3 regions of the Streptomyces sp. HNM0645 genome follow, and region 3 is predicted to be linked to each of the others. Evidence: riboswitches for the same ligand, from Rfam matches in the RefSeq annotation. Region 3 holds a riboswitch; each other region holds the start of a gene.

Region 1 (9,045 bases), on a different contig from region 3:
ACCGCGCCGACCCGCCCCCGCCACCCGTGTGCCTCCCGCGTACGGTCCGACCACCTGCCCACCCGTGCCGACGCCCCGGCCGTGAGCAGGCCGTCAGCCGCTGACGAAGCAGAACTCGTTGCCTTCCGGGTCCAGCATCACCTGGAAGCGGCCTTCGCCGTCGGTGACCACGGCTCCCACCGGAGTCGCGCCGAGCCGGGCCGCCTCGGCGGCCGCCGCGTCCACGTCGCCGGCGTCCACGTCCAGATGCAGCCGGTTCTTGGTGGTCTTTGCCTCGGGAACCCGCTGGAAGGCGACGCGAACGAAGCCCGGCGGGTCGACGTACGCCCAGTCGGGGCTCCGGTCGACGGCCTCACCGCCGAGCAGTCCGGCCCAGAACCGTGCGAGGGCCGACGGCTCCGCGCAGTCGAAGACGATCTCCTCAACCCGTGCTCGCACGGCGCTCACCGTACGGCCGGCCCGAAGTCCGCCGCGAACGCCTCCGCGTCCCATGACCCGCCGAGCGCGGGCGTCAGCCAGCGCGGCGCCGCGGCCCGGAACGCCTCGGGCGCCAGCGAGCCGGAGCCCTCCGGGACCGCGCCGAGCAGCCCCGCCCCGGCCGCCTCCGGCAGATCGGCGAGGTTGCAGCGGGCGGCGAGGTCCGGCGCCGCGGGCCAACTGCCCACCACGACACCCAGGGGCTCCAGGGAGCGGGCGCGCAGGGCCTCCGCGGTGAGCGCGGTCGCGTTGAGTGTCCCGAGCCCGGCCGGGGCCACCACCAGCACGGGCGCGCCCAGCAGGCGGGCGGCGTCCGCGAGCGTGCCGCCCTGCCCGTCGAACCGTACGAGCAGCCCGCCCGCCCCCTCGACCAGTACCAGATCGTGCTCCTCCGCCAGCTTCGCGGCGGCGTCGGCGACCTCGTGCGGTCCGACGGGCGCCATACCGGCACGGCGGGCGGCCGTCGCCGGGGCGAGCGGCTCGGGGAACCGGGCGAGTTCGATCCCGGTGACCCCCGGGCCGGCGAGCCGTGCCGCCTCCTGCGCGTCACCCGGCTGGCCCTGCGCGAGGCCCGTCTGAGCGGGTTTCAGTACCGCCACCTTCCGCTCCTGCGCGGCGGCCGCCGCGGCGACGGCCGCGGTGACGACGGTCTTTCCGATCTCGGTACCCGTCCCGCTGACGACGATGACGCCCATGGTGCTCCTTGCTGGTGGGGGACGGACGGGCGGGGGGAATGTCCCCCGGACCGTCGCCGGTTCAGCCCGCCGTGGCGGCGGCGCGGACCGCCCGCGTGATCAGCGCGAGATCCGCGTCGCCGGTGACGTACGGCGGCATGGTGTAGATCAGATCGCGGAACGGCCGCAGCCACACGCCTTCGCGCACGGCCGCCTCGGTCGCCGCCGCCATGTCCACGGGGTGGTCCAACTGGACGACGCCGATCCCGCCCAGAACGCGGACCTCCTGGACGCCGTCGATTCCGGCCGCCTCCGAGAGACCCGCGCGGAGCCCGGTCTCCAGGCGCTTGACCTCCTGCTCCCAGTCCTGGGAGAGCAGCAGGTCGATCGACGCGCACGCGACCGCCGAAGCGAGCGGATTGCCCATGAAGGTCGGCCCGTGCGCCAGCACGGGTACCTCGCCGCGCGAGATGCCGTCGGCCACCCTCCCCGTGCACAGCGTCGCGGCCATGCTCAGATAACCGCCGGTCAGCGCCTTGCCGAGGCACATGACATCGGGTGAGATCCCCGCGTGCTCCGCCGCGAAGAGTCGGCCCGTGCGTCCGAATCCGGTGGCGATCTCGTCGAGGACCAGCAGCACGTCGTGCTCGTCGCACGCCTCCCGCAGCACCCGCAGGTACGCGGGGGAGTGGAACCGCATCCCGCCCGCGCCCTGCACCACCGGTTCCACGATCACAGCGGCGAGTTCGTCCGCATGCCGCGCGACGAGTGCGCGCAGATGGTCCGCGTAGGCGGGGTCGTACGGCAGGTCGTGGCCGGCCGGGGGCGCGTCGGCGAAGATCTGCCGCTGCAGGACCCCGGACCACAACTCGTGCATCCCGCCCTCGGGGTCGCACACCGACATGGGCTGCCAGGTGTCGCCGTGGTAGCCGCCGCGCCAGGTCAGCAGCCGGCGCTTGGCCGGACGGCCCGTCGAACGCCAGTACTGGAGGCACATCTTCACCGCGACCTCGACGGAGACCGAGCCCGAGTCGCAGAGGAAGACGTGCCGCAGGGGCTCCGGAGTGATCTCGACGAGCCGGGTCGAGAGCCGGACGGCCGGCTCGTGGGTGAGCCCGCCGAACATGACGTGACTCATCCGCTCCAGCTGGCCGCGCGCGGCCTCGTTGAGTACGGGGTGGTTGTAGCCGTGGACCGCGGACCACCAGGAGGACATGCCGTCCACCAATTCGGTCTGCCCGTGTGCCGGCTCGGCGAGCCGGAGACGCACCCCGGACGCGGACTCCACGACCAGCGGGTCCGTACGGCCCGGCATGGGACCGTACGGGTGCCAGACGTGGGCCCGGTCCAGGGCCACCAGATCGCGGGCCCCGGAGCTACGCATTGGGGGCGAGGTCGGTTCCCGCGCCGCGGCGGCGGACAGCCACCAGGTCGGGGCGCGCCCCGGAGGCGCCGGCGGCCTCCGGCGCGGATTCCCCGGTGGTGTCGCCGCACGGGGCGCAGCCCCCGCCGCCGTGCGAACCGCAGCCGCCCGACGCGGCGTCCGCACGGTGCGCCGGCAGCGTCGTGGTGTCCGAGCCCTCCACCTCGAAGCCCGCGTCCGTGATCATCTCCAGGTCCGCCTTGCCTGCCTGGCCCTCACTGGTGAGGTAGTCGCCAAGGAAGATCGAGTTGACCAGGTGCAGCGCCAGCGGCTGCAGGGTGCGCAGATGGACCTCGCGACCACCCGCGAGGCGCACCTCCACGTCCGGGCACACGAATCGCACCATGGCGAGGATGCGCAGCGCCCGCTGAGGGGTCAGATTCCATTCCTTCGCCAGGGGAGTGCCCTCGAACGGGATCAGGAAGTTCACCGGCACCGAGTCGGGGTCCAGCTCCCGCAGCGCGAACACCACGTCGACCAGGTCCTCGTCGCTCTCCCCCATGCCCGCGATCAGCCCCGAGCAGGCGGACAGTCCGGCGGCATGGGCCTTCTGGACGGTGTCCACGCGGTCCGCGTACGTGTGGGTGGTCGTGATGTCCCCGTACGTCCCCTCGGACGTGTTGAGGTTGTGGTTGTACGCGTCGGCGCCGGCCTCGCGCAGCCGCTCCGCCTGGCCTTCGGAGAGCAGTCCCAGACACGCGCACACCTCGACGCCGTCGTTCTGCTCCTTGATGGCGGCGATGGTCTTCGAGACGCGATCGACGTCACGGTCCGTGGGGCCGCGGCCGCTGGCGACCAGGCAGACCCGCTTCGCGCCGCCCGCGACCCCGGCGGCCGCCGCCTCGGAGGCCTCGTCCGGCTTCAGCCAGGTGTACTTGAGGATCTCCGCCTTGGAACCGAGCCGCTGGGAACAGTACGAACAGTCCTCCGGACACAGCCCGGACTTGAGGTTGACGAGATAGTTCAGTTTCACCCGCCGCCCGAACCACTGACGGCGCACCTTTCCGGCCGCGGCCACCACATCGAGCAGGTCGTCGTCGGAGGTCGCCAGTACGGCGAGCGCTTCTTCGCGGGTCGGCAGCTCACGCCGCAGGCCCTTGTCCACCAGCGTGTTCAGGAGGTCCATGGCGCAGATCCTCGCCTACCGGGCACCCCCCGGCCAAGGAGGAACTCCACAACAGCCCCCGTTTGAGGTGTGTGTATGGCCACACTCTGACCTCCGGCGTCCCCCGCTAGGGTCTGTTCGCTGCCTACAAAAGGACCGGACCATGCCCCCAGTGCCTCAGGATCCTTTCGACTGGACGGACGACGCGGCACGCCGCCGTGCGGAGGCGGGCCTCGTCCGTGCGCTCCGTCCCCGGCCCGCCGAGTCGGCCCTGCTCGACCTGGCCGGCAACGACTACCTGGGCCTCACTCGCCGGGCGGAGGTCACCGAGGCGGCCGCCTCGGCCGCCCGGCGCTGGGGAGCGGGGGCGACCGGGTCGCGGCTGGTGACCGGAAGTACCGAACTGCACGCGGAACTGGAGCGCGAACTCGCCGAGTTCTGCGGGTTCGAGGCGGCCCTGGTGTTCTCCTCGGGGTACGCGGCGAACCTCGCGGCGCTCACGGCGCTCAGCGCGCACGGGTCGCTCATCGTCTCGGACGCCGGCAACCACGCCTCGATCGTCGACGGCTGCAGGCTGTCGCGGGCGGATACCGCCGTCGTGACGCACGCCGATCCGGAGGCCGTGGCCAAGGTGCTCGACGCCCACTCGGGCCGGCGAGCCCTGCTCGTGACCGACTCGGTCTTCTCGGTGGACGGCGACGCCGCGCCGCTGGCCGCCCTCGCCGGTGTGTGCCGCGCACACGGGGCGGCCCTGGTGGTGGACGACGCGCACGGCTTCGGCGTCCTCGGCGAAGGCGGCAGGGGAGCCCTGAACGCCGCCGGTCTCGCGGGGGCCACGGGTGTCGTCGCCACGCTCACCCTCTCCAAGTCGCTGGGCAGCCAGGGCGGAGCGGTCCTCGGCCCGGCGCGGGTCGTCGAGCACCTCGTCAATGCCGCCCGGACGTTCATCTTCGACACCGGGCTCGCCCCGGCCGCCGTGGGCGCCTCCCTCGCGAGCCTGCGGCTCCTGCGCCGTGAGCCCGCGCTCGCGGACCGGGCCCGGGTCGTGGCGCGCACGTTGCACGGGCGGCTGACGGAGGCGGGACTGACCGCCGCCAGGCCCGACGCGGCTGTCGTCTCCGTACAGGCGCCCTCACCCGAGTCGGCGGTGCGCTGGGCGGCGGACTGCCGTGCCGCAGGTCTGGCCGTGGGGTGCTTCCGGCCGCCGTCCGTGCCGGACGGGATCTCACGGATCAGGCTCACCGCGCGCGCCGACCTCACCGATCGGCAGATCGGGGCGGCGGTCGCCACCATCCTGGAGACGGCGCCCGGTGTCTGACCCGGCACCGCGTGTGGGACGCCGCGCGTCTGGTCCGGTGCCGGGCCTGGGACACGGTGCCGGGCGTCCGGGGTGGCGCCGAGGGGCACCGGTCACGCCGAGGGTACGGGCGGAACCGGGATGAGGAGGCGGGCCGGGCAGGGGATCCGCGCTTGCGGCGCGGGTCCGTTCATCGCGACGGCGCGCCCAGCCCACTGAGGAAGCCGGTCCAGGCGGCCGGTGAGAACACGAGGAGCGGCAGTCCGGGATTCTTCGAGTCGCGCACCGCCAGGGCGCCGTCGGCGCACAGGGCGGTCTCCACGCAGTTGTTCATTCCCACGCTGCGGCTGCTGCGCTGCCAGGACGTGCCCGGCAGAGGGCGTACACGTGCGTCGTGAGCAGACATTGGGGGGTGCCTTCCCTACACGCCGTCACGGATCCCTGCGACGAGATCCAACGAGTCAGTCGGCGAGAGCGCATGCGCCTGCATGGTGCGGAAAGCAGCGCCGTACGTCTCGAGGTCTTCCTTCCGTTCGAGGTAGAGACTACTCGTCAAGTGGTCGAGAACAACCACGTCTAGATCAGAAGTGTTCGGAAAGGAGAAGATAACGAAAGATCCAGTCAGTCCCACGTAGCCGCCCGTCGAGAAGGGCAGCACCTGCAACCGAACATGCGGGAGTTGGGCCATCTCCAGCACCCGACGAAGCTGTCCCCGCATCACCTCCCGACCGCCCACCTGGCGCCGCAGGACCGCCTCGTCCAGCACGGCACTGAAGGTCAGCGGGCGTTCCGCCCGCAGCACGCGCTGACGCGCGATGCGCACTTCCACCAGTGAGTCGACCGTCGCCGTCGGCACGCTCTCCAGTGCCGAACGGGTCACCGCCCGCGCGTAGTCGGGCGTCTGCAGCAGCCCGGGCACCACCGAGGTCTCCAGGGTGCGCGCCGCGCTCGCCTGGGACTCCAGGCTGATGAAGTCCCGGTACTGCGGCGGAATCACCCCGCGGTACGCGTGCCACCAGCCCTTTCCTCCACCGTCCGCCGTACCGGCCAGCGTCCCCAGCAGCTCGCGCAGCCGTTGGTCGGCGACTCCGTAGGCGTCCAGCAGCCGGGCCACATCGGCCGGTTTCACACCGCTCGTTCCGGTCTCTATGCGGCTCACCTTCGACTGGTTCCAGCCCACGAGCAGCGCCGCCTCCCGGCTCGTCAGGCCGACGCCCAGCCGCAGACCGCGCAGTTCCTCCCCGAGCTTGCGCCGGCGCACCGCGGGACCCTGCCGCATGCCGAATCTCCTCCTGTTCCCCGCTGCCCCACGGCCGCCGGGCACCGGCGGACGCAGCGCCAAGTGTGCGCCCAAATACGCTCTCGCGTAGCAGAGTTCACCGCTTTGAGCGACAGATATATGCATATCCAGGTGGATCCCCTGCCATGGGGGTGGCAACAGTGGCAGTCTGGCGCGAAGCGCAGTCCGAGGCTGTTCCGGCATCCAATCCGCTACGTGCCGCGCTCCGGCAGCCCCGGTGGGAAAGGGACAGCTCGCCATGGCAGACCATCAGGAAGCCTCCGTCACTCTGCCGAGCGATCCCGCCTCGGTATCCGCCGCGCGCAGATACGTCTCCGAGGTCCTCGCCGAATGGGGAGTGCCGGGGGAGACCGACACCGCCGACACGGTGCGTCTCATCGTCTCCGAGCTCACCACCAACGCCGTCCAGCACACCTTCGGGCTGTCCCCGACCTTCACGGTGGACGTCCGGCTGGAGCGCGACGAGCGTCTGTGCATCGGCGTCACGGACAGCCATCCCCGCAGGCCCCAGCGCCTGCCCGCGGCCGTGCAGCAGGACAACGGCCGCGGCATGGTCATCATCCGCTGGCTCATCGCGGAATGCGGGGGAAGGCTGCACGTCGACCCCACGCCCGAGGGCGGCAAGACCGTCTGGATCGCGATCCCCTGGAGCGTGGCCGGCGCCGAGCCTCCGCACTGAGTGCCCGGACCGGTCACCGCAGTGGTGGGCCCGCGCCGGCCGACGTGCCCGCGCCGAACGACGTGCCCGCGCCGGCCGACGTTCCACGCTCGGGGGCCGACGCCGGAGACCGCCCCGCCGCTGCGCGGCGCCACCTCGGCCGACGGGGCATCGGCGCCGCCGGTGCGCACGGCCGGCGGCGCCGATGTCCGCTAGCGCACGCGGCCGTACCGGACGCCCTTGGACCAGATCTTGGTCAGCTTCACGACGGAACCGGTCTTCGGCGAGTGCCAGATCTTCCCTGCCCCGGCGTAGATGCCGACGTGGTACACGTACCCTCGCGACTGGAAGAACACCAGGTCACCGCGCTGCCGCTGGGAAGCGGAGACGTGACGGGTGCGGTTGTACTGCTGCTGGGCCGTGCGCGGCAGTCGCTTGCCCGCCTTCTTGTAGGCGTAGAGCGTGAGCCCCGAGCAGTCGAAGCGGCTCGGACCGGTGGCCCCGTACCTGTACGGGGCCCCCTTCTTCGACGCGGCGACCTTGAGAGCCTTCGTCGCGTGCGCCGAGGCCGCCTGTGCCTCCGGCGCACCGCCCGGCACGATCAGCGAGCCGCCGACGGCGGCGATCGTGAGTGCCGAGACGGCACCCGTCCGGGACAGCAGGGACGGGAGATGTGTCTGCGCAGCCATGCGCAACCCTTCGTCAGCCGCCTGTGAAGGATGACCTGTCGGGTTCGGACTGGCGAAGACGCCCGGCCGCTCACACGGCTTCACCCCAAGGACCAGCCACCGTCGCGGTGGTCGGCCCGCAATGCTGGGTCCTCCACTCCTGCCGAAGCCCTCATGTCGACCAGGCATCCGGTGCGGCGGCAGGACTCGGCGTCCGCCCGGACCGCCCCGCCGCGGTGGCGGGGGCTTGTCGTCCCAGGGATCTTGACCCACGAGCTGCCGGATTTCCGAGTCGAAACGACGATTTGTGAGGCTCCTCACCACTGATCTGTTCGAGTGGACAGGGCCGTTCGGGGGACCGGGTGTCGCCGGGTGACGAGCCCCGTACCTGCGGCGGAGTGCGTCATTGGGCCGACCGGGCGATGCGGTTGCGCAACTTGCACAGGACGAAAGTCGAAGCCCTCACTGGTCCGGATGGGCGACACCCGGTCGTACGCCTCTCGGGCGGGTCGCGGGCGCCGGATCGCCCCTATCGCAGTGGGTCGTCAACTGTGTTGCTCCGGTGGCACGGTGATCCGGGAGGCTCGGCGTTCCCCGTCCAATACCCGTAGCGCGCGGGCCAATGTGACGGTGTGCAGCTCGCTCTCGCCGCGCATGTGCATCACCGTCAGAGCGTCGCGAAGCGCCGTGGCCTGCGCGACCAGGGCCTGTGCGGCGCGGAGGGCTCCATACGTGTGTGTCCCGCGTGCCGGGTTGATCCTTCCCAGCTGGTCGACCACTTCGAGATAGCTGTCGACGAACTCGCTCTCGGCGCGTGTCAGCGCGGGCAGCGGCGGCAGTTCGGGTGGCAGCACCGCCCGCTCACCCGCGGCCGACGGAAGTGAGGAACGTCTTCCGGTTCTTGACGATGTGGTCGACCAGCCCGTAGTCACGGGCTCCCGCAGCGTCGAACACGGTGTCGCGGTCGAGGTCGGCGGCGATGCGTTCGGCGCTCCGGCCGGTGTGGTGGGCGAGCATGGCCGTGAGTTGATCCCGCAGCCGCAGCAACTCCTGTGCCCGGATGTCCAGATCGGTGGGCTGCCCCTGCACCGGCTCGGGCAGCGAGGGCTGCTGGACGACCACGCGCGCACCGGGCAGGGTCGCGCGCTTGCCCGGGGTTCCGGCGGCGAGCAGTACGGCGGCGGTCGACGCGGCCTGTCCCAGGCAGGTGGTGACGACGTCGCAGGTCACCGTCTGCATCGTGTCGTAGATGGCGGACATGGCGCCGACGGGGCCGCCGGGCGAGTTGATGTAGAGCGAGATGTCCTGGTCCGGCGCGGCGTACTCCAGGTACAGGAACTGCGCGATGACGTCGTTGGCGGAGGTGTCGTCGACCGGGGCGCCGAGGAAGACGATCCGTTCGTCGAGCAGCTTGGCGTAGGGGTCGAGCGTGCGCTTCCCGCC
Region 2 (9,810 bases), on a different contig from region 3:
GCCACCACGAGCATCTGCACGCGGCCTACGACACCGTGTCGTTCGAGACGTCCGAGCCCCTGCACCCGCGCAGGCTGCTGGACTTCCTGGACTCACGGCCCGAAGGGCTCTACCGGATCAAGGGGTTCGTGGACTTCGGCGAGGCCGACCCCCGCAACCGCTACGCGATCCACACGGTGGGCCGCTTCCTGCGCTTCCGCCCGGAGCCCTGGCCCGCGGACGGCACCGCGAAGGCCACCCGGCTCGTGCTCATCGGCTCGGGCACCGACACGGGGGCGCTGCTCGGCCGGCTCGGCGCGACCAGGGCCACCGGCGCCGACGACCGCCCGGAGGAGCACAGCATGTGGGGCGTGCTGCGTTATGTGCCCGACCAGCGGGACGCCTCGGAGGAGCTGCACGGGGACTGATCCGGGCCCGGTCGGCGCCACCGGAGCGATCCGCCCCCTTCCGCTTTCGGGCGGAAGGGGGCGGATCGCCGCGTTCGGGGGCGACCCGGAACCACGGCCGCGGGCGGTCGTGCGCCTACGGCAGCGGCCCCGCCACCGCCGCGACCGGCTTGGCCAGCGGTGTGCCCGACCCGTCCCGGCGGGGGTCGATCTCCGGAAGCTCGGCCGGCGAGCCGTTCTTCTGCGCCGCGTGCGCCACGGTCGCACCCGCCCAGGCGAAGACCAGCCTTTCCTCGCCCTTGAGGAAGCGCTGGCAGCGCACGCCGCCGGTCGCCCGGCCCTTGCGCGGGTACTGGTCGAACGGCGTCAGCTTCGCCGTCGTCACCGAGTCGTCCAGCGTCCCGGCGGCTCCCGCGGCCGTGAAGACCACCGCCTCCGCGGCCGGGTCCACCGCGGTGAAGGAGATCACCTCGGCTCCCTCCGCGAGCTTGATGCCCGCCATGCCGCCCGCCGGCCTGCCCTGCGGCCGGACCTGCGACGCCTGGAAGCGCAGCAGCTGTGCGTCGGAGGTGATGAAGACCAGATCCTCCTCGCCCGTGCGCAGTTCGACGCCGCCGACGATCCTGTCGCCCTCCTTGAGCGCGATGACCTCGAGCTCGTCCTTGTTGGCCGGGTAGTCCGGCACCACCCGCTTGACCACGCCCTGCAGCGTGCCCAGTGCCAGCCCCGGGGAGGACTCCTCCAGACCGGTCAGACAGACGACCGTCTCGTCCGCCTCCAGCGACAGGAACTCCGAGACCTGGGCCCCGCCCGAGAGGTTCGGCGCCTGGGCCGTCTCCGGGAGCTGCGGGAGATCGATCACCGACAACCGGAGCAGCCGGCCCGCCGAAGTGACGACGCCCACGTCGCCCCGTGCGGTCGCCTCCACCGAGGAGACGATCACGTCGTGCTTGGTGCGCCTTCCCTCGCCCGCCGGCGGCTCGCCGGTGACCGTGCGCGCCAGCAGGCCCGTGGAGGACAGCAGAACCCGGCACGGGTCGTCCGCCACCTGCAGCGAGGCGGCCGGGGCCGGGGTGCCCGCGGACTCCAGCAGGACCGTGCGCCGGGGGGTGCCGAACTTCTTGGCCACCGCGGCCAGTTCGGAGGACACGAGCTTGCGCAGCTCCGCGTCCGACTCCAGGATCGTCGTCAGGCCGGCGATCTCGTCCTTCAGCTTGTCGCGCTCGGCCTCCAGCTCGATCCGGTCGAACCTGGTGAGCCGGCGCAGCGGCGTGTCCAGGATGTACTGGGTCTGGACGTCGCTGAGGGAGAAGCGCTCGACAAGCCGCTCCTTGGCCTGCGCCGCGTTCTCGCTGGAGCGGATGAGGCGGATGACCTCGTCGATGTCGACCAGCGCGACGAGCAGGCCCTCGACCAGGTGCAGGCGGTCCCTCTTCTTCCCGCGTCGGAACTCGCTGCGGCGGCGCACCACGTCGAAGCGGTGGTCGAGGTAGACCTCCAGCAGCTCCTTGAGGCCCAGGGTCAGCGGCTGGCCGTCGACCAGCGCCACGTTGTTGATGCCGAAGGACTCCTCCATGGGCGTCAGCTTGTACAGCTGTTCGAGGACGGCCTCGGGGATGAAACCGTTCTTGATCTCGATGACCAGGCGCAGCCCGTGCTCGCGGTCCGTGAGGTCCTTGACGTCGGCGATGCCCTGCAGCTTCTTCTGGCCGACCAGGTCCTTGATCTTGGAGATCACCTTCTCCGGGCCGACGCTGAACGGCAGTTCGGTGACGACGAGTCCCTTGCGGCGCGCCGTCACGTCCTCCACCGTGACCGTGGCACGGATCTTGAACGTGCCGCGGCCGGTCTCGTACGCGTCCCTGATCCCGGACAGGCCGACGATCCGGCCGCCGGTCGGCAGGTCCGGACCGGGCACATGACGCATCAGCGTCTCCAGGTCAGCGCCCGGGTGCCTGATCAGATGACGGGCGGCGGCGATGACCTCGCCCAGATTGTGCGGCGGCATGTTCGTCGCCATGCCGACCGCGATCCCGGACGCGCCGTTCACCAGCAGGTTCGGGTACGCGGCGGGCAGCGCCAGGGGTTCCTGCTCCTGGCCGTCGTAGTTCGGCGCGAAGTCGACCGTGTCCTCGTCGATGGACTCGGTCATCAAGCTCGTCGCGTCGGCCATCCGGCACTCGGTGTAGCGCATCGCCGCCGGAGGGTCGTCATTGCCCAGGGAGCCGAAGTTCCCGTGGCCGTCGACCAGCGGCAGCCGCATGGAGAAGGGCTGGGCCATGCGCACCAGGGCGTCGTAGATCGACGCGTCGCCGTGCGGGTGGAGCTTTCCCATCACCTCGCCGACGACGCGGGCGCACTTCACATAGCCCCGGTCGGGGCGCAGCCCCATCTCGTTCATCTGGTAAACGATCCGGCGGTGCACCGGCTTCATGCCGTCGCGGGCGTCGGGCAGGGCGCGGGAGTAGATCACCGAGTACGCGTACTCGAGGAAGGAGCCCTGCATCTCGTCGACGACGTCGATGTCGAGGATCCTCTCCTCGAAGTCGTCGGGCGGCGGCGTCTTCGTGCTGCGGCGGGCCATCGCTGCTGCGGCTCCTTCACCAACATGAACCATGAACGGGATCTGACGCCGACCATTGTGGACCGTCGCACCGACAACGCGGACCGCGACCCGGAACAGGGAGTGGAAGCCGCGGGAACTTCGCCGCTTACCTGCACGGTTTGCATACAGTGGCAGGACATCCTGCAACGCGATCGAAGGGACCACATGCCCATGGGTCACACGGCCACAGCCCGGGCCGGCTCCGGAGGCCTGACAGCGACCGAGCACCGCCTGGCCAACGGCCTGCGCGTGGTGCTCTCGGAGGACCGCCTGACCCCGGTCGCCGCGGTGTGCCTCTGGTACGACGTCGGCTCCCGCCACGAGGTCGAGGGCCGCACCGGCCTGGCCCACCTGTTCGAGCACCTGATGTTCCAGGGCTCCGCCCAGGTGCCGGGCAACGGCCACTTCGAGCTGGTGCAGGGGGCCGGCGGCTCGCTGAACGGCACCACGAGCTTCGAACGCACCAACTACTTCGAGACCATGCCCGCCCACCAGCTCGAGCTCGCGCTGTGGCTGGAGGCCGACCGCATGGGTTCCCTGCTGGCCGCCCTCGACGACGAGTCCATGGAGAACCAGCGGGACGTCGTCAAGAACGAGCGCCGCCAGCGCTACGACAACGTTCCGTACGGCACCGCGTTCGAGAAGCTGACCGCGCTCGCCTACCCCGAGGGCCATCCGTACCACCACACCCCGATCGGCTCGATGGCCGACCTGGACGCGGCGACGCTGGAGGACGCGCGGAACTTCTTCCGCACCTACTACGCGCCGAACAACGCGGTGCTGTCCGTCGTCGGCGACATCGACCCGGAGCAGACGCTCTCCTGGATCGAGAAGTACTTCGGGTCCATCCCCATGCACGACGGCAAGCAGCCGCCGCGCGACGGTTCGCTCCCGGAGATCATCGGCGAGCAACTGCGCGAGGTCGTGGAGGAGGAGGTTCCGGCCCGGGCGCTGATGGCCGCGTACCGTCTGCCGCACGACGGCACCCGCGAGGCCGACGCGGCCGACCTGGCTCTGACCGTCCTCGGCGGCGGCGAGTCGTCCCGGCTGCACAACCGGCTGGTCCGCCGCGACCGCACGGCCGTCGCCGCCGGCTTCGGCCTGCTGCGCCTGGCAGGCGCCCCCTCGCTGGGCTGGCTGGACGTGAAGACGTCCGCAGGTGTCGAGGTCCCCGACATCGAGGCCGCGGTCGACGAGGAGCTGGCCCGCTTCGCCGCCGAGGGACCCACGGCGGAGGAGATGGAGCGCGCCCAGGCCCAGCTGGAGCGCGAGTGGCTGGACCGCCTCGGCACCGTCGCCGGCCGCGCCGACGAACTGTGCCGGTACGCCGTGCTGTTCGGCGACCCGCAGCTGGCGCTCACCGCCGTCAAGCGGGTGCTCGACGTCACCGCCGACGAGGTGCAGGCCGTCGCCAAGGCCCGGCTGCGCCCGGACAACAGGGCGGTGCTCGTTTACGAGCCCGTCGCCGGAGCCGACGCCGGGAACGCCGAGGACAACGACGACGCAGAGGGGGCGGACCAGTGACCGACGCTGCCGTGACCATGGACCTCCATCCGCAGCCGCAGCCCGGCGAGGCCAGGCCCTGGGCCTTTCCCGCGCCCGAGCGGGGCACGCTCGGCAACGGGCTGACCGTGCTGCGCTGCCACCGTCCCGGCCAGCAGGTCGTGGCCGTGGAGATCTTCCTCGACGCACCGCTGGACGCCGAGCCCGAGGGGCTGGACGGCGTCGCCACGATCATGGCCCGCGCACTGTCCGAGGGCACGGACAAGCACTCGGCCGAGGAGTTCGCTGCCGAACTGGAGCGCTGTGGCGCCACGCTCGACTCCCACGCCGACCACCCGGGGGTGCGGATCTCCCTGGAGGTGCCGGTCTCGCGGCTGCCGAAGGCCCTCGGCCTGCTCGCCGAGGCGCTGCGCGCCCCGCTGTTCGCCGACAGCGAGGTGGAGCGGCTCGTGCGCAACCGGCTGGACGAGATCCCCCACGAGACGGCGAACCCGGCCCGCCGGGCCGCGAAGGAGCTCTCCCGGCAGCTGTTCCCGGCGTCCTCCCGGATGTCGCGGCCGCGGCAGGGCACGGAGGAGACCGTCGAGCGCATCGACTCCCCCGCGGTCCGGGCCTTCTACGAGGCGCACGTCCGCCCGGCCACGGCCACGGCCGTGGTCGTCGGTGACCTCGAAGGGGTGGACCTGGACGCCGTGCTGACCGACACGCTCGGTGCCTGGACGGGCGACTCGGCCGAGAGCCGCCCGATGCCGCCGATCACCGCCGACGACACCGGCCGCGTCGTCGTCGTCGACCGACCCGGCGCCGTGCAGACCCAGCTGCTGATCGGCCGGATCGGCCCCGACCGTCACGACCGGGTCTGGCCCGCCCAGGTCCTGGGCACCTACTGCCTCGGTGGCACGCTCACCTCGCGCCTGGACCGCGTGCTGCGCGAGGAGAAGGGCTACACCTACGGGGTGCGGGCCTTCGGCCAGGTGCTGCGCTCGGACACCCCTGCGTCTCCGGGCGGGGCCTCCGGCGCCGCGATGCTGGCCATCAGCGGCTCGGTCGACACCCCGCACACCGGTCCCGCGCTCGACGACCTGTTCAAGGTGCTGCGCACCCTCGCCGCGGAGGGCCTGACCGACGCGGAGCGCGATGTCGCCGTGCAGAACCTGGTGGGCGTGGCGCCGCTGAAGTACGAGACGGCTGCCTCCGTGGCGGGCACGCTGGCCGACCAGGTCGAGCAGGGGCTCCCGGACGACTTCCAGGCCCAGTTGTACGCACGGCTGGCCGGGACCGGCACGGTGGAGGCGACCGCCGCGGTCGTCAGCGCCTTCCCCGTGGACCGGCTCGTCACGGTCCTCGTCGGGGACGCCTCCGAGATCGAGGAGCCCGTCCGGGCGCTCGGAATCGGTGAAGTGACCGTTGTCACGGGCTGATTGATTGCCCGCGCTCCGGCGCACGCGAAAGGGCTCCGCCGGTTTCACGCCGGCGGGGCCCTTTCTCGTACCCGGAACGACCTTCCCCTATGTCCGGTTTGATGGGGAGGAGTGGTGTCTGCCCTGTGGCGTGCACTACAAATATCCGTGTCTGTTTGGTGATTGGGCGAAGATCGGCTTAGCGTCTTCTGCGCTGTCCGCCAGTTGCACGCGCCGCACCCGCGGCATCGGGCAGCCATCGCCGAGTCCCCGTCCGGCGCGAGCCTGGGGAGCCGGGGACCCGTATGTCCCTGGGGTGAATCGGGCGCCTTCGCCGTCGTGCGGAGGGGTCCGTAGGAGACCTTCCTGCTCCGAACCCGTCAGCTAACCCGGTAGGCGAGAAGGAAGGAAAGGATCAGCCACTTCATGGCGTTCACCCGTGCCACCGGGAAGCACCGTGGTCCGAGCCGCCTGTCGCGCAAGAGCGCGGGCGTCGCCTCCGTCGCGGCCATCGCCACCACCGGCGTCATCGGCACTCTCGCCTCCCCGGCCTTCGCCGCCGAGGCCGAGGCCTCCGCCCCCGTCGAGGACACCGGCCTGACCCAGGCCGTCGCCGCCGACTCGCTCGCCGAGCAGATCGACGCCCAGGCGGAGGCCCAGCAGCAGGAGGCCGCACTGGTCGCGGCCCAGGAGAAGGCCGAGGCCGAGGCCAAGCGCAAGGCCGAGCTCCGGGTGGAGGCCGCCCGTGACGCCGCGGAGCGTGCCGCCCGCGAGGCCGAGCGCAAGCGGCTGATGACGTACACGCTCCCGGTCGCCGGCTCCTACGTGAGCACCGACTACCACGCCGGGGGCGCCCAGTGGTCCTCCGGAAGCCACACCGGCGTCGACTTCCACGCCGCCTCGGGCACCGAGGTCGTCGCCGTCGGCATGGGCACCGTCGTGGAGGCCGGCTGGGGCGGCGCCTACGGCAACAACGTCGTCCTGCGCATGCACGACGGCACGTACACGCAGTACGGACACCTGTCCTCGATCAGCGTCTCGGTCGGCCAGCGGGTCACCCCGGGCCAGCAGATCGGCCTCGCCGGATCGACCGGGAACTCGTCCGGACCCCACCTCCACTTCGAGGCCCGCACCGGCGAGGACTACGGTTCGGACATCGACCCGGTCTCGTACCTGCGCTCGCACGGCGTCCGCGTCTGACGCGCACACCATTCCGCCCGAGGCCCCGGCTCACTCCGAGCCGGGGCTTTCGGCGTATTCAGGCCAAAAGATATCCATGGATTACCATGGGTCTTCGGAAAATCCGGCCACCTGCCATAGAGTCACCGAAACAGACGTCGCTCGACGGGGTTTCGCGGCGATTAAAGCGGAGGTTCGGTATGCGCATTCCCGCGCGTTCGGTATGCACGGCGATCCGCGACGACATCGTCTCCGGCGTGTTCGAGCGCGGCGGCCGTCTCACCGAGGAGCAGTTGGCGCGCCGCTACGGAGTCTCGCGCGTCCCGGTCCGGGAGGCCCTGCGCACCCTGGAGTCGGAGGGCTTCGTCGTCACCCGCCGGCACGCCGGAGCGTGTGTGGCCGAGCCCACCGAGCAGGAGGCCGCCGACCTGCTGGAGATCCGGCTGCTGCTGGAGCCCCTCGGTGCCGCCCGGGCCGCCCAGCGGCGCACCGAGGCGCACCTCAAGGTGTTGCGCGGGCTGGTGAGACTGGGTCAGGACCGGGCCCGGCGCGGTCAGGGCGAGGATCTGCGCTCGCTCGGCGCCTGGTTCCACGAGACCCTGGCCCAGGCGTGCGGGAGCCCTGGGCTCACCGCGCTGCTGACCCAGCTCCGGCACAAGATCGCGTGGATGTACGCGGTCGAGCGTCCCGCCCGTCCCGTCGAGGCGTGGGCCGAGCACGGCGCGATCGTTGACGCGGTGGCACGCGGCGACGCGGAGCGTGCCCGCGCGCTCACGGCGCTGCACGCCGAGCGGACGACGGGCGCGCACCGGCTGCGGATCCCCTCGGGCGTGAGGGTTTCGCAACATTCCGTAAACACGGCGGGCGACCGTATTTAACAGTCGCGCCGTATACAAAGAGAGGCATTGTGTGCGGGGGGCTTTTTCGTGCTGCCGGAAAACAACCCGGACAAAGCCCGGGGGGAAATGCGCGGGCCGCGGTGCCGGAAAATCTCCGGTGCCGCGGCCCGAGTATGAATTCATCGCTCTCAGACGGTCTCGGGAAGCTCCTCGAGGCCCTCGGCGACGAGCTTCGCCAGACGCTCCAGGGCGGCCTCCGCGCCCTCCGCGTCCGAGGCGAGCACGATCTCCTCGCCGCCCTGTGCTCCGAGGCCGAGTACCGCGAGCATCGAGGCGGCGTTGACCGGGGTGCCGCCGGCCTTGGCGATCGTCACCGGAACGCCGGAAGCCGTGGCGGCACGAACGAAGATGGACGCGGGGCGGGCGTGCAGGCCCTCGGCCCAGCCGACATTGACGCGGCGCTCAGCCATGGTGGTGCCCTTCGAGTCTCAGGGGGGAAGCGTTGGCGTGTTGTCTAGACCAGTCTCTCATGTGGTGCGGAGTGCCCGGTCACCGGCCCCGGCTGGTCCGGGACCGTGATCGGCCCTCCCAGCCTGCCCGCGCACTTCGGGGAACGCGACCCGTGCCGGAGCCTTACCCTTGCCCCATGCAGACCCCGTCGGATCACGTGTACCCCGACCACTGGGAAGCCGACGTGGTGCTGCGTGACGGTGGTACCGCGCACATCAGGCCCATCACCACCGAGGACGCCGAGCGGCTCGTCAGCTTCTACGAACAGGTCTCGGAGGAGTCCAAGTACTACCGGTTCTTCGCGCCCTACCCACGGCTGTCGGCCAAGGACGTGCACCGGTTCACGCACCACGACTACGTGGACCGGGTGGGTCTCGCGGTGACCGTCGGCGGCGAGTTCATCGCGACCGTCCGCTTCGACCGCATCAACGCGCAGGGCCTGCCGGCGTCCGCCCCGGCGGACGAGGCCGAGGTCGCCTTCCTGGTGCAGGACGCCCACCAGGGCCGGGGCGTCGCCTCCACCCTGCTGGAACACATCGCGGCCGTCGCGCGGGAACGCGGGATCAGACGGTTCGCGGCGGAGGTGCTCCCCGCCAACAACAAGATGATCAAGGTGTTCACCGACGCGGGTTACACCCAGCGGCGCAGCTTCGAGGACGGCTCCGTCCACCTCACGCTCGACCTCGAACCGACGGCCCGGTCCCTCGCGGTCCAGCGCGCCCGCGAACAGCGGGCCGAGGCCCGCTCCGTCCAGCGCCTCCTGGCTCCCCGTTCGGTGGCGGTGATCGGCGCCGGCCGTGCGCCCGGCGGGGTGGGGCGGGCCGTGCTGCGCAATCTGATCGACGCCGGGTACACCGGGCGGACGTACGCGGTGAACCGTTCCCTCGTCCTCGACATGGACGAGATCGACGGGGTACCCGCCCACCGCTCGGTGGGGGAGATCGTCGCGGCGACCGGCGAGCCCGTCGACCTGGCGGTCGTCGCCGTCCCCGCCGAACGCGTGCCCGAAGTCGTCGCGGACTGCGGCGAGCACGGCGTGCAGGGACTCGTCGTGCTCGCCGCGGGGTACGCGGAGAGCGGCCCGGAAGGGCTGGAACGGCAGCGCGAACTGGTACGCCAGGCGCGCTCGTACGGGATGCGGATCATCGGGCCGAACGCGTTCGGGATCATCAACACCGCGGACGGGGTGCGGCTCAACGCCTCACTCGCCCCGGAGCCGCCCGCGCGCGGCCGGACCGGGCTGTTCACCCAGTCCGGTGCCATCGGTATAGCGCTCCTGAGCGGACTGCACCGGCGGGGCGCCGGGCTGTCGTCCTTCATCTCCGCGGGCAACCGGGCCGACGTGTCCGGCAACGACTTCCTCCAGTACTGGTACGACGACCCGGACA
Region 3 (9,810 bases):
TGATCCGCGGCGGCGCACGCGGCTATGTGACGAAGACGATCACCGGTGCCGATCTGGTCGACTCGATCTTCCGGGTCCAGGAGGGCGACGCGGTGTTCTCGCCGCGGCTGGCCGGATTCGTCCTCGACGCGTTCGCCTCGACGGACGCGCCTCCTGTGGACGAGGACCTGGACCGGCTCACCCAGCGCGAGCGCGAGGTGCTGCGGCTGATCGCCCGGGGCTACGCGTACAAGGAGATCGCCAAGCAGCTCTTCATCTCGGTGAAGACGGTGGAGTCGCACGTCTCGGCGGTGCTGAGGAAGCTGCAGCTGTCGAACCGGCACGAGCTGACGCGCTGGGCGACGGCACGACGGCTGGTCTGAGCCCGCGAGCCCCGGCGGGCACCACGCGGCCGGTGAGGACCCGGCCGGGTACGACGGGGCAGGCGAGGACCACCGGGCGGGACGGGGTCGTCGCGGTCCGCCGGACGAGACGACCGGTCGGCGAGGCGTACGGGCGGCGGCGACGGGACGCGCGCCCGCGCGGCCGGCCTGCGCCTCCAGCCTGCACCGGGCCCGCTCACCCCGTGTCCACGAATCCGGCATGAGGCGGATGTGTGACGAAAACGCCCCGCGTACGCGGCAACCGGGGAGGGGTCCGCTCCCTCTAACCGTCCGTGATGAGCTTGACCGGTACCTCCTTCTTCGTGACCTCGATCGTGCTGGCCGCGGTCGCGGTGCTGCTGCCGCTGGTCCTGTGGAGCAGGGTGCGCGGCCCGGCCCTGGTGCGGGTCGCCGTCCGGCTGGCGATGCTCGGCTTCGCGCAGGCGACCGCGCTGGTGGCCGTGTTCGTCGCCGTGAACAACAGCAACGGTCTGTACGGCAGTTGGGAGGACCTGCTCGGCACGGGCGACCACGTCGAGGCCGCGTCCGACCTCGGAACGGACGGACTGGGCGGGGTGCGCTTCGCCGACCTCCCCAAGAGCAGGGTGACGTTCGGACGCGTGACCGATCCGCTCCTGGGCGAGGGCGTCCAGGTCACCGAACTCACCGGGCAGGTGTCGGGCGTCCGCGGCGAGGTCTACGTCTGGCTGCCCCCGCAGTACGACGAACCCGCCTACCGGAACACGAAGTTCCCGGTCGTCGAACTGTTGCCGGGGTACCCGGGGTCGGCGAAGGCGTGGTTCGCCACGCTCGAGGTGCAGGAGCAGTTGCGGCCGCTGATGGAGAGCGGAGAGATCGCCCCGTTCATCCTCGTCGCCCCGCGCACGACCCTGCTCGGCCGGGTCGACACGGGCTGCGCGAACATCCCGGGCCGGATCAACGCCGACAGCTGGCTGAGCGTCGACGTCCGCAGGATGGTGATGGACAACTTCCGTGCCATGCAGCGCCCGGAGGGCTGGGCCGTGGCCGGCTACTCGGCGGGCGGACACTGTGCGGCGAAGCTCGCCGTCGCCCACCCGGACCGCTACGGCGCCGGGGTGAGCCTGTCGGGCTACAACGACCCGGCAGCCGAGAAGGCGTCGCTCGCGGGCTGGGACGGGGAACTGCGCCGCGCCAACGACCCGCTCGCCATCCTGCGGTCCGCGACGACGCCGCCGCGCACCGCCCTGTTCGTCTCCGGCGCACGCGGCGACGGCTTCGAGTCGGGCCTCGCACTGCGTTCCGCCGCCATGCCCCCGACGACGGTCGAGGTTGTCGAGATCGGCGGTGCGCACGACACGGGCGAGTGGCGGCGGCAGGTCCCCGACGTCTTCTTCTGGCTGACCCGCCAGGTCGGCTACGAGCGAGGGACGACGCCGTCGGCGGCGGGCCGCTGACGGCCGCGCGCCGCTGCGACCTCACCCCCGGCCGTGTCGGCGAGACGGATCCGACTCTCAGCATGCGCCCAGTGGCCGCTCCCGTGCCCGCGCTGCCCCTGACCTGCACAGACACGCCAGCGATCAAGACTTCAGCTGCCGTGTCGGTGAACTCGACACCCCGTGATCACCGGAAGCCGTGCCTGCACGCGTATCCGTCACCCGTCACGAACCGCTCACCGTCCCCGACTTGGGACGTCGGGTCCGTACCCGCGGCTCCAGGGCCGACCGGGAGAACGACGGAGCCCTGGACGCCCCCACCTCGACTCCAGCGACAGCGATCACATGTGAAGATGTCGCTGGAGTCGAGGGTCGGCCGATGCGGCACCCCTTACTGCAGCTGCTGCCTCAAAAGCTTCTCGTCCTTGTGCGCCACAACGAATTTTCCGCTGTCGTCCTCGACCCACGCCGTAAGGCCGGCATCATGGGCCCACCCTGTCAGCGCCACGACCTTTTCGATGTCCTTATCGGTGTACTTCTCTCCCCGGTAGATGAAGGAGTGACCTGTCTTTCCGTGGGATTTCGCCACAACGCCAAGCAGCTTGAAGATGCCGATGGTGTGCGCTCTTTTGTCGAACTTGCTTGGAGGTCCAACCACTCCGAGGCCGTTATCGGACAGTACGTCGGCCTTGATCGTGGCTGATTCGTCCTTTTCCCCGCCGCTGGTCTTGGCGTATATGTCGGGATCGCGGTCGTCGAAGGTACTGCTGAACTTCTTCCCGACCCAGTCCGGCAGCCACTTGGAGTTCGCGCGCTGTCCGTTGATCGCGGCGGCGGCGGCAAGCTCCTTATCCGCGCCACCGTCCTTGACTCTGTCGCCGACTAGCTTAGTCTCCAAGAGCCTTTCGGCGAAAACTTTCCATGTGGTGAACTCTAAGTCTTCCTGCCTGTGCTGCCCGAAGAACTTCCCCACCCTTTCTTGTGCTAGTGCGGCATTGTCCACTGACTCCTGCTTTGTCCACCCTTTCTCGTCCCCCATGTCAATCACGGCATCGTGTACATTCTGGGACGCCGTGCTGATGTTGCCGCCTTGCAGTTCGACTCCTTGGACCTTGATCGGCATGAGAGTCTCCTTTCGTCTCACCTTGCAGCCGCGCGTGCGCGTGTCGCAGGCACGGCACTTGTGGGGTGTTTCCCGGTCCCGGCGATGTCTGTTGTGCGCGGGGGTCAAGGCGTATGCATGTTCACGACTGGCCGACCCCGGTAACATCTCAACTCGGGTATATGGAAAGACCGTTGGGACACCAAGAAGCGTAGGTGGGCACTTCTGCCGCGTCCAGCGACGTCGAGAAGCTGTGTGAAATTTGAGGTTACCGTTGGGTAGTTCGGCGGTAGGGTCCTGCCGTTCCCACCCGGTACTCGAAGTCCCCACGCAGCGCTCCCGGTTGACCGAGCTGCCGCGCACGACCGTGCCGTACGCCAGGGCGATTCGGGGGCTGGCACGGTGACGTGTGACCTCCCTCTCAGCCCCGCCGCTTCGATCCGTGCATGCGTTGGGTAGGCGGCCGGCGAACTGGACGGAGCTGGAACGGCGCAACCGCTGGGCACTGGCCGAGGCGCTGGGGCATGGCGGGCCGCACAGGCTGCAGCACTTCCCCTCCCGCGGCACGGGACCGCGACCTGGCCCGGGACCTCGCGGCCCGGTCGGCCGGTGAACTCACCCGTGTGGAAGCGGTGTCAGGGCGCTTGCCCCCTGATCGATCTGCGAGATCTGCTTTCGTGGCGGGACCTGGAGCGGTGCTGTGCCGAATCTCCCGAATGTACCCGGTACGGGGACGACTCTCCGCCTTCCGACGCACTGCATCCGACGCAGCGCGCCGGTCCCCGGGGTCGCGGGACAGCCCTCAGGCGATACGCGTCGCTCCCGCGTAGGGCATCTGGTCGATCGGCGCGATCCGTACGGGCGCTCCCGGACGAGGGGCGTGGATCATCCGGCCATCGCCGATGTACAGCCCCACGTGCGAGACGCCGGAGTAGAAGAACACCAGGTCTCCCGGCGCGAGCCGGGACCGCGGCACCCGCTGTCCCGCGTTGATCTGGGTGTACGTGGTACGCGGCAGCGCGACCCCGGCGGAGCGCCAGGCGGCCTGGGTCAGCCCCGAGCAGTCGAAGGCGGACGGCCCCGTCGCGCCCCAGACGTAGGGCTTGCCGAGTGCCCCGTAGGCATAGGCGACGGCCTGTGCGGCACGGGGGTTGGGCGCGTCGACGGCGGGCGCGGTGCGGACCGTGGCGCGGTCCGCACGGCCCGTGGCGGTGCCGTCCCGGCCGGCGTAGGCGGCGCGCTGCTCGGCGGTGAGGCGTGCCAGCAGGGCCTCGGCCGCGGCCAGCTTCTTCCGTACCTCCGCGCGGTGGTGGGCCACGCGTGCCCGCTGCTCCTCGAGCTCGGCGAGCCGCTCACCGGCCTCGGCGCGCACCTGCTCGAGCTCCCTCATCTGCCGCCGCACCGCGGCGAGGGCCGCGGCCTGGCGGTCGCCGACCCGCTCGGTCAGCTCGGCGCCCGCGAGGTATCGCGCCGGGTCGGAGTCGAGGACGAGCCGCAGGGCGGGATCGAGGCCGCCCGCCCGGTACTGCGCCGTCGCGAAGGAACCCAGCGCGTCGCGGGAGGCGTTCAGGCGCTCCGTGCGCCGGGCGGCCTCGTCACGGAGTTCCCCGGCCTCCCTCCGTGCCGTATCGGCCTTCTCCTTCGCCCCGTTGTACTCCTCGGTCTCGGCCTCCGCCTCCTGGTAGAGCCGGTCAGCCCCGGCCCGGACCTCGTCCGGAGCGGGCACCGGCTCGGCGTGCCCGGCGCCCTCGAAGGCGGTGGCGGTGGCCGCACCGGCGAGCGCGAGAGTGGCGGAGAGGCGTGCGGCGGTTCCGGGAAGCGTGCGCTGCCTGGGTTTGCGGTGCGCTGCCACGAGGGCCTGTCCTTCCGTAGGGGCCCGCCGGTACGGGTACCGGCGGCGGACCGCACAGGGGGAGCGGCCCGCCACCGGCTCTTCCGGCGGGGGCGGTCGGCAGCCGTCCGGGTAACGGACGGTGGTGAAGCCGGCCACCTGGGTGAGGACGCTAGAGCTCCCGGTCACGGAGAAGTGGCACCATGAACGGAATTGGCATGAGATGGACCGCCCGGGTTCGCTTTGGGACCGTCCGGCTAGGCTCCGGTGCCATGGACGTACTCATCAATGTCTTCGTCGCCCTGCACATCATCGGTATCGCGGCGCTGCTCGGCGGCTTCCTCACCCAGATGAAGGCGATGGGGGCGGGGACGGCGCGCTTCACCCCCGGGATGCTGCACGGCGCGCTGACCATGCTGGTGACGGGCGTGGCGTTGGTCGGACTGAACCAGGCGGACGACCAGCCCGTGAACAACCTCAAGATCGGCATCAAGCTCGCCGTGCTCCTGGTGATCCTTGCCCTGGTCTACGTCAAGCGGGACGAGGAGACCGTGGACAAGGGGCTGTTCGGGGCGGTCGGCGGCCTGACCCTGGCGAACGTCTTCATCGCGACCCTCTGGACCTGAGTGGTCCGGAGCCCCCGGGCGTCCCGCCCGCGGCGGCGGCATCACGGCCGCGCGGCCCCGAGCCGCCCGGGAGCCTCCGTGACGGACCGGGCCCCGGGACCGGTCTCCGCCGCACCGCCCTCCCGTACACGGCTCGCGCCGCAACCCCCCTCTTGCGAAGGGCCTTGTGGCGCGAGTCCGTGACTCCGCGAGTGCGGCGGTGCGGGTCTCCGGCCCGCGTGAACGCTACGCGGGCCGGATGCTGCTGTGGATCGGCATGTAGTAGATCGACTCCTCGCGGACGTTCGCGCCCGGCTTGGGGGCGTGGATCATCTTGCCGTCACCGATGTAGATCCCGACATGGCTGATGTCGTCGTAGAAGAAGACCAGGTCACCCGGGAGCAGGTCGGCCGTCGCCACACTCTGTCCGGCCTTCACCTGGTCCCAGGTGGTCCGGGGCAGGTCGACGCCCGCCGCGCGCCAGGCGGCCTGGGTGAGCCCGGAGCAGTCGTACGAGCTCGGGCCCGTCGCACCCCAGACGTACGGCTTGCCGATCTGGGCCCGCGCGAAGGACAGCACCTTCTCGGCCTTGGCCGCGTACGTGCCGCCGGTCGTTCCGGAGACCGTCCCCGTGCCGGTGTCCGTGCCGGTGCTGGTGTCCGTGCCCGCCTGTTCCCGCTCCTCCCGCTCACGCTCCTGGAGCTGCCGCTCGGCCTCGGCCTCGGCCTCGGCCTCCGCCTTGGCCCTCGCCTCGGCCTTCCGGCGGGCCTCCTCCTCCTTCTTGCGCTCGAGTTCGGCGAGCCGTGCGCGCTCCTCGGCGGTCAGCTGCGACAGCAGCTCCCGCGCCTCGGCGAGCTTCTTCTGGACGGCCTGCTTCCTGACGCGCAGCGAATCTTGCGAGTCCGTGAGCGTCTCCAGGCTCCTGGTGGCCTGGGCGCGTTGCTTCGCCGCCTCGGCCCGCTGGGTCTCGTAGTCGGTGACGGCGCCGCGCTGCTGTTCGGTCAGCCGGTCCATCAGTTGTGTCTGGTCGGCGTAGGACTGAGGGTTGTCGGCGAAGAGCAGCGCGGCGGTCGGGGTGACGGCGCCGGTGCGGTACTGGGCGGTCGCGTACGAACCGAGGGCGCGCCGGGACTCGTTGAGGGCCTCCGTGCGCTCGGCGGCCTCGTCGAGGGCCCGGTCCACCTTGCGGCGCTGCTGCTCGGCGGCCTCCTTCGCCTTGTTGTACTCCTGGGTCGACGAACCAGCCTGGCGGTAGAGGTCGTCGACCTTCTTCTGGACTTCCTCGATGCTGGGCTTCGGATCGGCTGTCGCATTCTGTGCCGAGAGGAGCGAGACCCCCGCTATGGCGGCCGTCGTGATCCCGACGGCAGGTGTGTTCGTACGTGTGCGGCTGCGCGGCTTGCGGTGCGACGCCAAGGCCGGCATCTCCTTCCGTGGAACGCCTACCGGGTTAGCTGTCGGGTTCGGACGGAACGGAAGGTTTGCCCTACGGGCCAGGTGAAACCAGGCCCGATTCACCCCGGTTGTGCTTGTGAGTGGGTCCCCGGTTCCGAACTCCTCTGTGAGGGGCACGGATTCGGCGCGGCTGCCCGGCCGGCGTGGTTCGCCGAAGGGGGTACGGGCCGCCTGGGCGAGCACGCTAGCCAAAGTGTGGTGCTGCTGTGAAGGAGAGTGGTCGATTTGCCCGATACATTTCCGTGACCTTGGCACTATGTGTCCGTGTCATGACTGGAGGTGTCCGATGGTGATTCCCGCGAAGGCGGCGGCGGGCCGTCGGTGGGGCCGCCTAGACTCGGAGAGCGATGAGCAGCCTCTTTGACGACAGTTTCCTGGCGGACCTCCAGCGCACCGCGGCCCCGGAGGAGCCCCCGCCACCGGAGGACGACGAGCACCTGCCCGCGGACGAGGTCCCGCACGACCTCTTCGAGGGCAGGTTCGACGCGCCCCCGTCCGGTGACACCCACTACCGCAACGGTGCCCCGCGCCCCGCCATCGACCCGGCGGCCCTGCTCGACGGGCTGAACGAGCAGCAGCGCGCCGCCGTCGTCCACACGGGATCGCCGCTGCTCATCGTCGCCGGCGCCGGCTCCGGCAAGACCCGGGTGCTGACCCACCGGATCGCCCATCTGCTGGCGACCCGCGACGTCCACCCCGGCCAGATACTGGCCATCACGTTCACCAACAAGGCCGCGGGCGAGATGAAGGAGCGCGTCGAGCACCTCGTCGGCCCGCGCGCCCGCGCCATGTGGGTCTCCACCTTCCACAGCGCGTGTGTCCGCATACTGCGCCGCGAGAGCAAGCGGCTCGGCTTCACGTCGTCCTTCTCGATCTACGACGCCGCCGACTCCAAGCGGCTGATGGCACTGGTCTGCCGCGATCTGGACCTCGACCCGAAGCGCTACCCGCCGAAGTCGTTCAGCGCCAAGATCTCGAACCTGAAGAACGAGCTGATCGACGAGGAGGCCTTCGCCGACCAGGCAGGCGGGGGTGACTCCCAGGCCGAGGGCTCCGGGGGAGGTTTCGAGAAGACACTGGCCGAGGCGTACCGGATGTACCAGGCCCGCCTGCGCGAGGCCAACGCGCTGGACTTCGACGACATCATCATGACCACGGTCCATCTGCTCCAGGCGTTCCCGGACGTCGCCGAGCACTACCGGCGCCGGTTCCGTCACGTCCTCGTCGACGAGTACCAGGACACCAACCACGCCCAGTACACGCTCGTGCGCGAGCTGGTCGGCACGGGCTACGACGACCTCGGCCCCGCCGAACTGTGCGTGGTGGGTGACGCCGACCAGTCGATCTACGCGTTCCGCGGCGCCACGATCCGCAACATCCTCCAGTTCGAGGAGGACTACCCGGACGCGACCACGATCCTGCTCGAGCAGAACTACCGCTCGTCCCAGACGATCCTCTCCGCGGCCAACGCCGTGATCGAACGCAACGAGAGCCGCCGTCCCAAGAACCTGTGGACGAACGCGGGCGCCGGAGCGCAGATCACCGGCTACGTCGCGGACACCGAGCACGACGAGGCCCAGTTCGTCGCCGACGAGATCGACCGGCTGACGGACGCGGGCGAAGCCAGGGCCGGCGATGTGGCGGTCTTCTACCGGACCAACGCCCAGTCCCGTGTCTTCGAGGAGATCTTCATCCGCGTCGGCCTGCCGTACAAGGTCGTCGGCGGTGTGCGTTTCTACGAGCGCAAGGAGGTCCGGGACGTCCTGGCGTACCTCCGGGTCCTCGCCAACCCCGAGGACAACGTGCCACTGCGGCGGATCCTGAACGTCCCGAAGCGCGGCATCGGCGAGCGCGCCGAGGCGATGATCGACGCGCTCGCCCTGCGGGAGAGGATCACGTTCCCGCAGGCGCTGCGCCGCGTCGACGAGGCGTACGGCATGGCAGCCCGCTCCGCCAACGCCGTGAAGCGCTTCAACACGCTCATGGAGGAGCTGCGCACGATCGTCGACTCGGGCGCGGGCCCCGCGGTGGTGCTGGAGGCCGTGCTGGAGCGGACCGGCTATCTCGCCGAGCTGCAGGCCTCCACCGACCCCCAGGACGAGACCCGTATCGAGAACCTCCAGGAACTCGCGGCGGTGGCCCTGGAGTTCGAGCAGGGGCGCGGCGCCGAGGAGGGGGCGGGTACGCTCGCCGAGTTCCTGGAGCAGGTCGCGCTCGTCGCCGACTCCGACCAGATCCCCGACGAGGACGAGGAGGGCAGCGGCGTCATCACGCTGATGACCCTGCACACGGCGAAGGGCCTGGAGTTCCCCGTCGTGTTCCTCACCGGCATGGAGGACGGCGTCTTCCCGCACATGCGGGCGCTCGGCCAGACCAAGGAACTGGAGGAGGAGCGCCGTCTGGCGTACGTGGGGATCACCCGTGCCCGTGAGCGCCTCTACCTGACGCGTTCCTCGATGCGCAGCGCCTGGGGCCAGCCCGCCTACAACCCTCCCTCGCGCTTCCTCGAGGAGATCCCGGACGCACACCTGCAGTGGAAGCGGACGGGCCCGGTGGCGGCGCCCGCGGGGCCGACGTCCGGCATCGCCTCGGCGCTCTCGTCGTCCCGGTCCCGCTCCGGCCCGTCGGGCTTCGCCACGCGGCGGACGACGGACAAGCCCGTGATCACCCTGGCCGTGGGGGACCGCGTCACCCACGACCAGTTCGGACTGGGGACCGTGACGGCGGTGACGGGCTCGGGCGCTGACGCCCAGGCGACGATCGACTTCGGCGACGCCAAGCCGAAGCGGCTGCTGCTGCGGTACGCGCCGGTGGAGAAGCTCTGACGGGCTGAGAACCGGTCGGAATCCGGAGCGATCCGCAGGGACACGGCGTGCCGCGGGGTGCCGCGGGGCTCTGCGGCGGGCGCCTGCGCGGCACCTGAGCGGGCCGGTGCACCGCCCACCGCAACGCGCGCAGGTGCGATGGGCGGCGCCGGCTCGACCTGACGGGTGCGGGCGGCCCGGGGTGGGGCGTGAACCGGCGGGCTCGGCAGGCCCTG

The links. A riboswitch is a leader RNA that binds a small molecule or an ion and turns the genes downstream of it on or off. The one in region 3 is predicted to bind cyclic di-AMP.
Region 1: it holds a riboswitch for cyclic di-AMP, as region 3 does, so the genes downstream of both, QMZ92_RS11045 (C40 family peptidase) here and QMZ92_RS06550 (C40 family peptidase) in region 3, are expected to answer to the same signal.
Region 2: it holds a riboswitch for cyclic di-AMP, as region 3 does, so the genes downstream of both, QMZ92_RS26955 (M23 family metallopeptidase) here and QMZ92_RS06550 (C40 family peptidase) in region 3, are expected to answer to the same signal.

The regions. Positions count from the first base shown of each region.
Region 1 covers NZ_JASHLT010000014.1:30,967-40,011, reverse strand. The annotation lists gene QMZ92_RS11085 (VOC family protein) at 94-438, opposite strand; gene bioD (dethiobiotin synthase) at 444-1,172, opposite strand; gene QMZ92_RS11075 (adenosylmethionine--8-amino-7-oxononanoate transaminase) at 1,234-2,535, opposite strand; gene bioB (biotin synthase BioB) at 2,528-3,700, opposite strand; gene QMZ92_RS11065 (8-amino-7-oxononanoate synthase) at 3,843-4,997, shown strand; gene QMZ92_RS11060 (DUF397 domain-containing protein) at 5,167-5,382, opposite strand; gene QMZ92_RS11055 (helix-turn-helix domain-containing protein) at 5,398-6,255, opposite strand; gene QMZ92_RS11050 (ATP-binding protein) at 6,515-6,955, shown strand; gene QMZ92_RS11045 (C40 family peptidase) at 7,147-7,623, opposite strand; cyclic di-AMP (ydaO/yuaA leader) riboswitch at 7,627-7,800, opposite strand; gene QMZ92_RS11040 (hypothetical protein) at 8,148-8,456, opposite strand; gene QMZ92_RS11035 (ATP-dependent Clp protease proteolytic subunit) at 8,464-9,045, opposite strand, start outside.
Region 2 covers NZ_JASHLT010000044.1:97,382-107,191, forward strand. The annotation lists gene QMZ92_RS26935 (CobW family GTP-binding protein) at 1-407, shown strand, start outside; gene QMZ92_RS26940 (DNA gyrase/topoisomerase IV subunit A) at 523-2,970, opposite strand; gene QMZ92_RS26945 (M16 family metallopeptidase) at 3,163-4,515, shown strand; gene QMZ92_RS26950 (M16 family metallopeptidase) at 4,533-5,915, shown strand; cyclic di-AMP (ydaO/yuaA leader) riboswitch at 6,145-6,307, shown strand; gene QMZ92_RS26955 (M23 family metallopeptidase) at 6,321-7,094, shown strand; gene QMZ92_RS26960 (GntR family transcriptional regulator) at 7,274-7,951, shown strand; gene QMZ92_RS26965 (HPr family phosphocarrier protein) at 8,101-8,382, opposite strand; partial or broken gene QMZ92_RS26970 (GNAT family N-acetyltransferase) at 8,559-9,810, shown strand, end outside.
Region 3 covers NZ_JASHLT010000007.1:126,020-135,829, forward strand. The annotation lists gene QMZ92_RS06525 (LuxR C-terminal-related transcriptional regulator) at 1-362, shown strand, start outside; gene QMZ92_RS06530 (alpha/beta hydrolase) at 659-1,798, shown strand; gene QMZ92_RS06535 (hypothetical protein) at 2,169-2,900, opposite strand; gene QMZ92_RS06540 (C40 family peptidase) at 3,682-4,731, opposite strand; gene QMZ92_RS06545 (hypothetical protein) at 4,983-5,336, shown strand; gene QMZ92_RS06550 (C40 family peptidase) at 5,562-6,740, opposite strand; cyclic di-AMP (ydaO/yuaA leader) riboswitch at 6,739-6,907, opposite strand; gene pcrA (DNA helicase PcrA) at 7,118-9,595, shown strand.